Regions from separate parts of the Vreelandella titanicae genome, predicted to be linked through region 3. Evidence: predicted binding sites of a transcription regulator. Region 3 holds the regulator's gene; each other region holds the start of a gene.
What was found. The regulator FNR, encoded in region 3, switches genes on or off when oxygen is low (the NO sensors DNR and NnrR bind a similar motif). The targets are predictions, from matches to a motif close to TTGATNTANATCAA.
Positions count from the first base shown of each region.

Region 1: HZS52_RS17300 (ribonucleoside triphosphate reductase) is a predicted target of FNR. The motif match lies at 1,695-1,708, and genes of this name have one in related genera.
Region 2: ccoM (cytochrome c oxidase subunit CcoM) is a predicted target of FNR. The motif match lies at 1,090-1,103, and genes of this name have one in related genera.
Region 4: cyoA (ubiquinol oxidase subunit II) is a predicted target of FNR. The motif match lies at 1,746-1,759, and genes of this name have one in related genera.

Region 1 covers NZ_CP059082.1:3,736,044-3,739,213, forward strand. Annotated here, with positions in the region: gene ubiU (ubiquinone anaerobic biosynthesis protein UbiU) at 1-689, shown strand, start outside; gene HZS52_RS17295 (U32 family peptidase) at 699-1,646, shown strand; gene HZS52_RS17300 (ribonucleoside triphosphate reductase) at 1,784-3,170, shown strand, end outside.
Region 2 covers NZ_CP059082.1:3,967,981-3,971,150, reverse strand. Annotated here, with positions in the region: gene HZS52_RS18350 (AmpG family muropeptide MFS transporter) at 1-210, opposite strand, end outside; gene HZS52_RS18345 (FKBP-type peptidyl-prolyl cis-trans isomerase) at 338-856, shown strand; gene ccoM (cytochrome c oxidase subunit CcoM) at 1,162-1,284, shown strand; gene HZS52_RS24515 (hypothetical protein) at 1,486-2,001, shown strand; gene HZS52_RS18335 (GGDEF domain-containing protein) at 2,094-3,146, shown strand; gene HZS52_RS18330 (group I truncated hemoglobin) at 3,130-3,170, opposite strand, start outside.
Region 3 covers NZ_CP059082.1:2,271,265-2,274,434, reverse strand. Annotated here, with positions in the region: gene hemN (oxygen-independent coproporphyrinogen III oxidase) at 1-1,166, shown strand, start outside; gene fnr (fumarate/nitrate reduction transcriptional regulator Fnr) at 1,251-1,997, shown strand; gene ttcA (tRNA 2-thiocytidine(32) synthetase TtcA) at 1,990-2,910, opposite strand.
Region 4 covers NZ_CP059082.1:4,939,669-4,942,838, forward strand. Annotated here, with positions in the region: gene cyoB (cytochrome o ubiquinol oxidase subunit I) at 1-464, opposite strand, end outside; gene cyoA (ubiquinol oxidase subunit II) at 468-1,475, opposite strand; gene HZS52_RS22855 (DeoR/GlpR family DNA-binding transcription regulator) at 1,821-2,603, opposite strand; gene HZS52_RS22860 (outer membrane protein OmpK) at 2,914-3,170, shown strand, end outside.

The DNA.
Region 1 (3,170 bases), 1.5 Mb from region 3:
CTACTCGTCATCACCCCGAGATCTCGCGGCACCTTTCAGTGCAGGGTTCGGCGACCAGCCATGAAGCGCTACGCTTTTACCACCAGCATTTCGGCATCAAGCGCGCCGTACTTCCACGGGTGCTGTCAATCACTCAGGTACGCGACCTGGCCAAGCAAACACCGGTAGAACTGGAGGTGTTCGCTTTCGGCAGCCTGTGCATCATGGCCGAAGGACGCTGCTATCTCTCCTCCTACCTGACCGGCGAATCGCCCAATACCCGGGGCGTCTGCTCGCCAGCGGCTCATGTCCGCTGGGAAGAAACGCCAGAGGGCTTAGAGTCGCGCCTCAACAATGTTCTTATCGACCGCTACGCCGAAGGCGAGAGCGCGGGCTACCCCACCCTATGCAAGGGTCGCTTCGAGGTGGCGGGCGAGACCTATCACGCCATCGAGGAACCCACCAGCCTCAATACCCTGGAGCTATTGCCGGAGCTACGCGACCTGGGTATTAGCGCCGTCAAAATTGAAGGTCGTCAGCGCAGCCCCGCCTATGTCTCTAAAGTGGCCGGGATCTGGCGTCAGGCGCTCAACCGCCTAGAGGCTCAGCCTGAGCGCTTTGATCCAGAACCCGCCTGGATGGCAGGCCTTGCCGAGCTTTCCGAAGGTGCCATCACTACCCTAGGCGCCTACGAGCGCCGCTGGAAATAGGAGCCTACTATGCCGAACACTACACCTCCCCTATCACCGACCTTATCAACCGGCCCTCTTCAACTCTCCCTCGGGCCGGTGCTTTTTTACTGGACTCGGCAACGCTACGCCGACTTCTACCGCGAGGCGGCCGACTGGCCGGTAGAGATTATTACCCTGGGCGAAACCGTCTGCTCGCGGCGTCGCGATATGAAACTGGACGACTGGCTAGGCATTGGGCGCGAGCTCACCCAGGCGGGCAAGCAGGTAGTACTCGCCAGCCAGACCTTGATCGAGTCCGAAGCCGACCTGCGTGACTTGCGCAAGCTGTGTGACAACGGTGATTTTATCGTCGAGGCCAATGACCAAAGCGCCCTGCAACGACTCTCCAGTGCCGGACTGCCGTTCATCGCCGGTGCTGCGCTCAACCTCTACAACCCGGCGACACTGGGCGTTATGGCCCGTGCCGGCATGCAGCGTTGGCAAGCGCCGGTGGAAATGTCACAGCAAGACTTAGCCAAGCTTATTCACGATTGCCACCAGGAAGGCATTTCCCACCCATGCGAAGTATTCGCCTACGGTCATCTCCCTTTAGCTTGGTCGTCACGCTGTTTTACCGCCCGGCGCCATCAAACACCTAAGGATCGCTGCAAGTTTGTCTGTCAAAAATACCCCGAAGGCCTAGTGCTGCGTTCACAAGAGTCTCGCGATGTTTTCACCCTGAACGGTATTCAAACCCTTTCCAGCGCCTGTCAGGATCTACGCCATGAACTTACGGTCATGGCGGATATGGGGGTATCAGTGGCACGTCTCAGCCCACGGGCGGAAGGCATGGCCGAGGTGGTCAAGGCTTTCGACCAGGCCCGCCACGGCAGGTTACCTACGCCCGATCCTTTGACGCTGGTGGATGCTGAAATCTGCGACGGTTACTGGTACGGCCGACCAGGTATGGATAACACCCGCACGATGACCGGCTAAAACAATAGCCTAGGCGCCACCACGCCTTACTATTTTTCCCCACCATTTTTGACCTGGGTCATTTATTGCAAAATCCTGAACGCCTACCCTTTAACACCACATATAGTATTTATTTTTATTAAATCTATCATATATAGGTGAATTGGGTGAAAAGCTCCACAAGCGTTCAGGTAGCAAAGCATCATATTGACGTCGCTTCGACGGTCAATGAGTACCTCCAACGCGCCGACTGGCGTGTTCACGCCAATGCCAACCAGGGCTATTCATTGGGCGGTTTAATCCTCAACGTCTCGGGCAAGTTGATAGCCAACTACTGGCTCGATGAGATTTACCCCCACGCCGTGGGGGAAGCTCATAGAGAAGGTGATTTGCATATTCACGACCTGGATATGCTGTGCGGCTATTGCGCCGGCTGGTCGCTGCGTACTTTGCTTCTAGAGGGATTTAATGGGGTGCCGGGACGAGCCGAAAGCCACCCGCCCCGCCACCTTTCAAGTGCCCTGGGGCAAATGGTTAATTTTCTTGGCACCTTGCAGAACGAGTGGGCCGGGGCACAAGCCTTCAGCTCTTTCGATACCTATCTGGCACCCTACGTGCGCAAGGACGGCCTGACCTACGCGCAGGTTAAGCAGGCGCTTCAGGAATTCATCTACAACCTAAATGTACCTTCGCGCTGGGGTAGCCAGACGCCCTTCACCAACCTAACCTTCGACTGGGTCTGCCCCGACGACTTGCGCCATCAGGTACCGGTTATCGGCGAAGAGGAGCAGCCATTCAGTTACGGCGAACTGCAGGTTGAAATGGACTTGATCAACCGGGCCTATTTGGAAGTGATGGAGGCCGGGGATCGCCACGGGCGTGTGTTCACCTTCCCGATACCCACTTATAACATCACCCATGATTTCGACTGGGAAAGCGACAACGCCGAGCGGCTCTTCGCACTGACCGCCAAGTACGGACTGCCCTACTTTCAAAACTTTCTCAATTCGGATCTGGAACCCCACATGGTGCGTTCCATGTGCTGCCGCCTGCAGCTTGATTTGAGTGAACTGCTCAAACGCGGCAACGGTCTGTTCGGCAGTGCGGAGCAAACCGGATCGTTGGGAGTAGTGACGATCAACTGTGCCCGGTTAGGTTACCGCTTTGCCGGCGACCGGGCAGGGCTGTTCAGCGAGCTGGATCGCCTTCTGTCGCTCGGGCGCGATAGCCTCGAACTCAAGCGCGAGCGCATTCAGCAACTAATGGATCAGGGGCTCTACCCCTTTACCCAGCGCTACCTGGGCACGTTACGCAATCATTTCTCTACTCTGGGTGTGAATGGGCTCAACGAAATGGTGCGCAACTTTACTGGGGATCGCTGCGATATCGCCGACGCCCAAGGGCTACAGCTGGCACTGGATCTTCTTGACCACGTTCGGGAGCGGATGCGCGAATTTCAAGAACAGACCGGCCACATGTATAACCTTGAAGCCACCCCGGCAGAGGGCACCACTCACCGCTTTGCCCGGGAGGATCTGACGCGCT
Region 2 (3,170 bases), 1.7 Mb from region 3:
CTTGATCGAGTAGAGCATGCCAATCCAGGCAAAAAAGCCAATTGCCGCTACCTCCACGCCGTCGCTACGCAGCCAGGCGGAGAGTGTTGAAAACACTAATAAAAAGGGTAGGCCTGCAGAAAACCCCAAAAACAGCATGGTAATAACGGGTGCACGACAATAAATAGCCAGCGCAGCAAGCCAAGTGCGCTGGGGGGTGGGGTTTAACATTAAACGCTACTCCTGGTGGAAAGACGCTGGCAACGGCCAAGTGATAAACTGAGGCAGTGTTTCTATCGCAAAGTGCTATCACAAAGTTCTATCACAAAACCGACAGCTTACCGGAGAGGAGTTTTCCATGTCGATTACGGCGCATCAGGTAGTTACCTTGCACTATGTCCTCAGCGACGTGCTCAACGATGGCAGCAAGCAGGTATTGGATGACTCCCAAGCGCGCAATAAGCCGCTAGAGTATTTGCATGGTCACGACAATATCGTGCCAGGGTTGGAGAGTGCGCTAGCAGGTCAAATCGTTGGCGCCGAGCTTAGCGTTCAACTAATGCCCGCAGATGCCTACGGTGTGCGTAACGAAGATCTGGTTCAGGAAGTCAGCCGTGGCTCTTTTGGTAACGCTGAGTTGGAACCGGGCAGCCGCTTTCAAACTGAGGGCGAAGCCGGGCCGCAAATTGTTACGGTACTCAAAGTCGATGGCGACCGCGTCACCGTCGATACCAATCACCCCCTGGCCGGGCGCACGCTGAACTATAAAGTCACCATTTTAGACGTACGCGAAGCTACCCGTGCAGAATTAGCCAAAGGCCATCCGTTACCACCAGGTACCGAACACAGTAAAGTCGAAGACCGCAAGGTGCTCTAGCAACCTGTCGGACTTAACACTGATCTACTGCGAATCCCGGTATTTTGGCCAACTTTATTCGATCGATTTCGTTAAATAGCGCGCTATTCGCCTCAATCGATCGATAAATTTGGCTCAAAATCCGTGCTTCTCGCTACGATCGGCCAAGCCCGACAGGCTGCTAGGGCTCATCACGCCCAAAAATTGATGAGTATCAATTTTCTGTTCACCTTTTTTCCCCCGCCTGCCGTAACTTGATCTAGGTCAGCATTCTTCTGCCGTTGAGTGACTAGTATGAACGCATACATCACGGCGGGGGATTCACCATGTATTGGGATGACACAGTTATTTTCGGCTTAGTGACCGTCGCGTTAGTAATCGTTTTTATGCTGGGGTGGGTGGGCTTCGTGATTCGTGATCATCTACGTAAAGATGAGCGTAAAAAGTAGCTTTCCCACCTCATGTAAACCTTGTCAGGGGAGGGGGTTTGCTATCGCAGTAAACCTCCTGTTGCCAGCCCACCATGGGCTGGCTTTTTTTTGCCTGAAATGTGCTGAAAAGTTGCAATCGCATAGCGTGCGTTAATGAGCAATGCAAGGCGTGCTCTGGTAAAGTCCATTGAAGCAATGACTACACTAGGATGCTTTGTCATGAACGCAGTTGCCTTACACCACAGCCCGTGGGGTCGTGTACGTGATCGGTTAGCGTGCGCGTTAATTGTCGTGGGCATAATACTTCCCGCGACTGCCTTTGCCCAGGCAGTAAATATGATCAACGGCGATGTCACTCAAAAGGTCGCTTTAAGTGACTTGCACGACATGTCTGATACGACGTTTACACTCTATGACCCCTATCAAGGGCGCGATGTGGAGATGCAGGGCGTCGAGTTTCGCACCTTTCTGATTGAACAGTTTGGCGAAGTGCCCCCGGCGCTTCACTTTACCGCTTGGGACGACTACGAGGTTACCTTAGAAGGGTGGGACGACCCTAACTGGTACCTGATTAGCTCTGAGGATGGCGATCCGCTCACCATCCGTACGCGAGGCCCTGTGCGGCTGGTAGAGCGTGACTACAATAATCAGGGCAAGGGTGATCGCGACGTAGAAAACCTGCGTGAGTTCAATGACTGGATCTGGATGATTCGTAGCATAGAGGCGAAGTGGTGACATCCAAAACTAGGCCCGTCGCGCAGCCCACAGTTCGTCCCCGGCCTTTAGCTCGCCAGCACCGCTATTTTACGTGGTTATCATTGAGCTTGATGAGCTTTTTGGCACTTATGGTGTTGATTGTTTATGAATCGCGCTGGGTATACCCCGAAATACAGGCTTATTTCAGCCAGACGGGGAGCCTTACAGGTCAGCAGCTTTCTACTCGGGCACGGGTCTACCTACAAAATGCCCAATCCGAGCTATTGAGTGACCAGGCAGAGCAAGATGCGCTGGATGCCGCAGCCTTGGATATTGACCTGGCCTACGGCTTAGCCGATGTGCACATTTATCGGCGTGAATATACCTGCGTTGAGCCTAGTTTGAAGGAGTTGGATCGGCTGGTGGCGCTGCTCGTGGCGCGGGGCATTGACCGTATCGCTGCGGCGATGGCGTTGTTCGCACCGATTCAATGCTTAACCCATATTGAGATGGATCAGCTTGATCGTCGGGGCGCAGCGATTAACGATTTTTCCGAAAGCACCCGTCAGCATCGTCAGGTGCTGACTTACTCCAGTTTATTGATCTTTGTGATGGGATTGGCGTTTTGGTGGCTCCATGAGCGCCAGCTAAGACGCGCAGATCGCGCCACCCAAGAGACCTTCGAGTGGATGCAGCGTGCCATGCGCGACCCGCTCACCGGGATTGGCAATCGCAGCGCTTTACACCAGGATGTGTTGGCGAAGCAGCATCAATCGTTAGGGCTGATTCTGGTCGATATCGACTTTTTTAAACAGTACAACGATGCCTATGGGCATCCGCAAGGCGATACTCTTTTGCGCCAATTGGCCACATTGATTGGTGAAACGCTGAATGATGAAGCGCAGCTCTACCGCTTGGGAGGCGATGAGTTCGCGGCACTACTTCACTGCCCGAACACTGACACGCTGAAGCGTTACTGTCGTCAGCTAATTGAAGGGCTGCGGGAAGCTGATTTTGCCCACTCTGCCCATCCGGATAAAAAAGGTGTGACGTTAAGCGTTGGCGGGAGCTGTTTTGTAGCCGATGAAGCAACGTTTCCCTACGCTTACGAAGCCGCCGACAAAGCACTCTACCGGGTAAAAGCGATGGGCCGTGACGGTTGGCAGGTTACTGAAGACGCATAACGTCTGTGTACATAGGGGCGAGTC
Region 3 (3,170 bases):
ATAAAATCGCTACCAAAAACACTGCCCTTGCCGAGCCCTATATAGCCCGGCTTGACCGTGAAATGGTGCTGACCGCACGCCATTTGGATACATCACGACCGGTGGAGCAGTTGCATTGGGGCGGCGGCACGCCGACATTTCTCAGTTTGAACCAAATGGGCGACCTGATTGATCGGCTGGATGCACGTTTTGGTCTTTCATCGTCTGCTGATCGCGATTACGCAATTGAAATAGATCCTCGCGAAGCGGATGTGTTTACGCTGCGCCATCTCGAATCCCTCGGCTTTAATCGCATCAGCTTGGGCGTTCAGGATTTAAGTCCACTGGTGCAAAAAGCGATTAATCGTATCCAGCCTCGGGTACTTACCGAAACGCTGATGGATGAGGCGCATCGCCTGGGCTTTCGCTCGCTCAATCTCGACCTAATTTATGGCTTGCCATTTCAGACTGAAAAGAGCTTTGCCAACACCCTACGCCAGGTGATTGAGCTCAACCCGGCGCGCCTTTCTGTGTTTAATTACGCGCATATGCCCGAGCGTTTTGCCCCGCAGCGGCGCATTAATGTCGATGACTTGCCAGGCGGAGAAGAGAAGCTAGCGATTCTGCGCACCACCATCGAAATGCTCACCGCAGCTGGCTATGTGCATATCGGTATGGATCACTTTGCCCGCCCTGACGATAGCCTGGCTATTGCCCAGCGCGAAGGCTCGCTGCAGCGCAACTTCCAGGGCTACTCCAGCCATGCTCAGTGCGACTTAATCGGGCTTGGCGTATCGGCGATTTCCCGTATTGATGACGTCTATGCGCAGAATCCTAGCGATCTGGCCCGCTACGAAGCGGCGCTGGATCAGGGGCAGCTTGCCACCGTGCGTGGCATACGCTTAAGTGATGACGACCTGATCCGCCGGGATGTAATTGAGCGGCTGATGTGCGATATGGGCATTGACCTGGCCGCCGTTAGTCAACGCTGGAACATCGATGCCCCCCGCTACTTTGCGCCAGCGCTTGAGCGCCTGCAGAGCGCCGAACAGGATGGCCTGCTGACCCGCAGCGCTGATCAGCTTAACGCCACGCCGATGGGGCGGCTGCTGATTCGCCATATAGCGATGGCGTTTGATACCCACCTTTCCGGGCAAACGGGACAACGGTATTCTAAGATTGTTTAATCACCTTATTGCAGGCATGCTAAAGCGACTATAATAAGTAAGGATTTTCTAATTGATAAGTGTGACCCACTCAAGGAGCAACGCATGTTGGAACCCATGAGCCGTCGTCGCTCACTACTCCACGAAACTCGCTGCCAAACCTGCAGCTTGAGTTCTCTGTGCTTGCCGCTTGCCCTTGAGCTGGACGATATGGGGCAGTTCGACGCTATTATTCGTCGCCGTGCACCACTCAAAAAAGGCGAGCCGCTGTTTCGTCAGGGCGACACCTTTACCAGCGTTTACGCAGTCCGTTCGGGCAGTTTGAAACAGGTCACCGCCGAAGGTAACGGCAGCGAGCAGCTAACCAATTTCTACCTGCCCAGTGAATTGGTGGGGTTGGATGGCATTGACGAAGAGCATTACCCCGGTAGCGTTATCGCCCTGGAAACGACCACCGTCTGCGAGATTCCTTTTGACCGCCTGGACTTACTCTCGGAGGAGCTACCCGAACTGCGTGGCCAGCTTTATCGTAGCATGAGCAAAGAGTTGCGCGATGACCGGCGTATGATGCGGCTACTTTCGCGTAAAACCGCCGATCAGCGGCTGGCAAGTTTTTTGATTACCCTCTCGGATCGTTTTCGTCGCCGGGGCTACTCGCCTTACAGCTTTCGCCTCTCAATGCCCAGGGCTGATATCGGCAACTACCTGGGCTTAGCGGTGGAAACGGTCAGCCGCATACTAAGCCGCTTTCAGCAGCAGAGTGTGGTGGCGGTCTCCGGGCGAGAGGTCAACATTCTCGATATGCCGCGCTTGATTACCCTCGCCGAAGAGGAAGAGCAAACAGTTAGCTGACGTTAAAGGCTTGGATACGCCCCGCCAGTAGCTCTGCTTGCTTGGCCTCAAGGCCTTCAAAATCGAACAGGCTGCGGTCGGCCAACTGGGAAGGGGCAATGTTGGTGACAGCCTTGAACATGCTCTCCAGGCGGCCAGGAAACTTTTTGTCCCACTCGGCGAGCATCTCTTTGACCACCTGACGCTGCATATTAGGCTGTGAACCGCACAGGTTGCAGGGAATAATCGGAAACGCCATCAGCCGCGAAAACTCGGCGATATCAGCCTCTTTGCAGTAGGCCAACGGCCGAATAACGATATTCTTCCCATCATCGGATAGCAGCTTTGGCGGCATCGCTTTCAGGTTGCCGCCAAAGAACATATTGAGAAACAGTGTTTCGAGAATATCTTCCCGGTGATGGCCCAGGGCTATCTTATTGGCGCCAATCTCTTCGGCAAAGCCATACAACGAGCCGCGCCGCAGCCGTGAACAAAGCGTGCAGGTGGTTTTACCTTCCGGGGTTTTCTCTTTTACCACCGAGTAAGTATCGCGCTCGACAATGTGGTACTCCACGCCCTGCTTATCCAGATACGCAGGCAATACGTGCTCGGGAAAACCCGGCTGTTTTTGATCCAGATTGACCGCTACCAGCGAAAAATTGACCGGCGCATTGCGCTGCAAATTGCGCAAAATCTCCAGCATCGTGTAGCTGTCCTTTCCACCGGAGAGGCAGACCATTACGCGATCACCTTCATTGATCATTTGATAATCAATGATCGCATTGCCCACTTCTCGGCGCAGACGCTTTTGCAGCTTGTTAAATTCACGCTTCTGCTTCGCATCAGCCAGCTCAGGCTGGTCGTGCTCAGCGTCAGCTGGGGTGGCTCCAACCGTATCAAGGTGAGCAGGATCAAAGTGATCAAGAGTTTGCATGGTATAAGCACTGCCGAGGGTAGAAGGCGTGAGAGAAAAAAGTAATAACTATTCTAACAACACTCACCGCCTGACCCAACTAATCAGACGTAGCCACACAAGATATCGCAATTGGAAGTGACTATTTTGACCGCTGCACCATACCTCGGTGCGAGGGCAGCTTGGAGCGAGGGTCTTTTGTCATGGATGACAAAAGTAGCGCCCAGGGAGGGGTTCACAGCGCCCTCGCGGAAAGCTGTCCTCGCCACGACGAAAGAGAC
Region 4 (3,170 bases), 2.6 Mb from region 3:
AGTATCGCGGAGACCGCAAACAGCCAAAAGCTTAAGTTATTCAGGAAAGGGAAAGCAACGTCGCGGGCACCAATTTGCAGCGGCACTACCAGGTTCATCAAGCCGATGACCATGGGCATGGCGACAAAGAAGATCATAATCACGCCGTGGGCGGTAAAGATCTGGTCGTAGTGCTCGGGGGGTAAATAGCCCGCTGCATCCCCGGCGGCCATCGCCAGTTGGGTGCGCATCATTATCGCATCCGAGAAGCCGCGCAGCAGCATCACCAGGGCGACGATGAAATACATAATGCCGAGCTTTTTGTGGTCAACGGAGGTAAACCACTCGTTCCACAGCCAGCCCCACTTACGGTAATAGGTGATTAAACCAAACAGTGCGATCCCACCAATGGCCATAAAGGCCGCGACGACCATGATGATCGGCTCGTGGTAGGGAATTGACTCTAACGTGAGTTTTCCAAACACGGCTTAACCTCCCACTTCTACGCTAGAGGAGTGGCTGCGCATGGCATTATCCTGACTAGCATGGTTGTTAGTGACATGACCTGATTCGGCCGCGTGATCGGCAGTCTTCTCATTTTCGCCATCGTGGGAGTCAGCATGATCGCCGCCCATCTGATGCTCGCCGCCGGTATGGAAGCTTCGTAAGATGCTTTCATACAGCGATGGTGAGATGGCTGAGAAGTACTCAACCGGATTCGATTCGCTAGGTTCCGCCAACGCTTTATAACCTTCTGGGTAGGTCAGCGTTTGTGGAGCAGCGCGTACCGTTTCCACCCAGGCGTCAAAATCCTCGGGGTTGGTCACCTTGGCTTCAAAGGTCATGCCAGAGAAGCCCGCGCCACTGTAGTTGGTGGAACGACCAGGGTAGCTACCAATTTCATCGGCGATGAGATGGACATCGTTATCCATGCCCGCCATGGCATAAATCTGGCTGCCAAGATGGGGGATAAAGAAAGCGTTCATCACTGAGCCTGAGCTGACCCGAAAGCGCACCGGTGTATCTACCGGAAAGGCCACTTCGTTAACACTGGCAATACCCTGCTCGGGGTAGATAAACAGCCACTTCCAATCAAGCGCCACCGCCTGTATTTCGATCGGCGCCACATCGCTTTCCAGCGGTTTGTGGGGATCAAGGCTATGGGAGGTCTTCCAGGTCAACAGGGCGAGCACCGCGATAATCGCACAGGGCACGATCCACACCACCGCTTCAATCACGTTGGAGTGCGCCCAATCAGGCGTGTATTTAGCCAGGCTATTACTACGCCGGTAACGCCAGCCAAACAGCAGCGTCATGACAATCACAGGAATAACTACAATCAACATTAGGCCAAAGGCGGTCAGAATCAGTGTGCGCTGCTCAGCGCCAATCTGGCCTTTTGGGTCTAGCAGCGCTGAACTACAGCCTGCTAGAAACAGACACAGCGCAAGGAGCACTAGCGTGCCTCGCCTGCGCCAAAGTGAGCGTCGTTGCATGGTGTGATCTCGTCAGAGGTTGTTTAAAACACTAGCTAGCCATGTCGCCCTTCTACATAGCAGGCTAACTACCACCCCATACTCTTCCCAAAACATGCTCTGCATGGCGCTCTTGAAAACGTGCTAGGAAAACGCTCTCAAGGGCAGTGCACACGTGACGCTGGGCGCCATTGCTCCGGGAAAAATATGCGTCGCCGGATGGGAATTGGCGACGAGCCTCGCTGGCCTAAGCACTAAAGGCTTAAGCAGTTAAGACTAAAGTATTTTCTATTGATCGAGATCATGAAAGAAGTGGCGCATTGCCGCACCCAAGGTATTGACTGGGATGAGCAAGGGGGAAATCGCTTACGCCACTGTGACGGTGGGAACCACTATCTCAGGTACAACGCGGCCATTTTTTTTAAGCAACTGCGGGGCGCCCTCTTCGTCGGTAACCACCACATCAAAATCGTCCAGAGCAGCGAAATAGGCCGGGCGAACTACGCTGAACTTACTGGCATCTACCACCAACAGGCGCTGCATAGCGGTGGCAATGGCAGCCTGTTTAGGCGCCACTTCGTGAAAGTGAAAGCAGCTAACACCACGCTCTAAATCCACCCCTGCAGCGGAGATCAGCGCCTTATTAATGCCTAACCGCTCGATAGCAGCAGTCATATTGTCGCTACCGAATGACTGCGAGGTGGCATAAAACAGCCCGCCTAGTAGCACCAAGCGCACGTTGGGCAGGGCGGCAACGGCATTGGCAACATTAAGCGCATAGGTCACTACCGTCAGCTCTCGGAAATGACTTAACTGGCTCAGCAGCGGCATTAGCGTTGAGCCGCAGTCGATAAACAGCGTATCGCCCTCTTCTATGTAAGCTAACGCCCGCTGACAAAGCCGATACTTGGCCTGGTAGTGGCTAGCCTGCTGTTCGGTCAAGTCATAAATAGGCGTTACGCCAGGGTAGTTTGCCATCACTAGGCGTCCACCCAGCAGGCTAATGGCAGTATCCTGAGTCGTCAGATCGCGACGGATGGTCATTTCGGAAACATCGCATAGCTCTGCGGCATCGCGCAGATGAAGAGTACCGCCACTGGCAAGCGCTTCCTGAAGCTTGGCAAGGCGCAGCGCACTACGGCCATTCATGGTGGGCATCTCCTGGCAAACCCCTCTTGTTGTGATTTTCGCAACGAGAGCATCGGTGTTGCGTCCATTTTCATTTCTATGCTGAGCGAGCGGCGGCGTAATTTCCACTGCTACGACGGCTATTGGTGCTATTAGTGCCACAATGAGAGCCATATGACATTTAAATAGCGTTGATGTGACAACTCTTGCAAATCAACGTTAGAAAAATAACACTAAATGTTATAATTTTAACATTAACGCCAGCCCGCACGACTACAACCTCGGATAGCCACACCCAAGTGGCTCCGCGACAACCAATGTTGAGGCTCTCATGACTGCTCGTACACACTCTCGCCCCCCTTCGTCTAAGATCGCGCTTGGCGCTGGCGTATTAGGGGCCATACTCACTACGCCGCTAATGGCAGACGAGGCTGCTCAGTCGCATCCTCTAGATCGACTGTGGTCATTCGCCAACGTTTCGGTTAACTACCTGGACTGGTCAAACGGCACCGAGGCGCGCACCGCTTCCAACGCGGCGAAAAGCGACTTTATGTTTCTCGAAATCGAAGGCGGCGCTGGCTTTAGCTG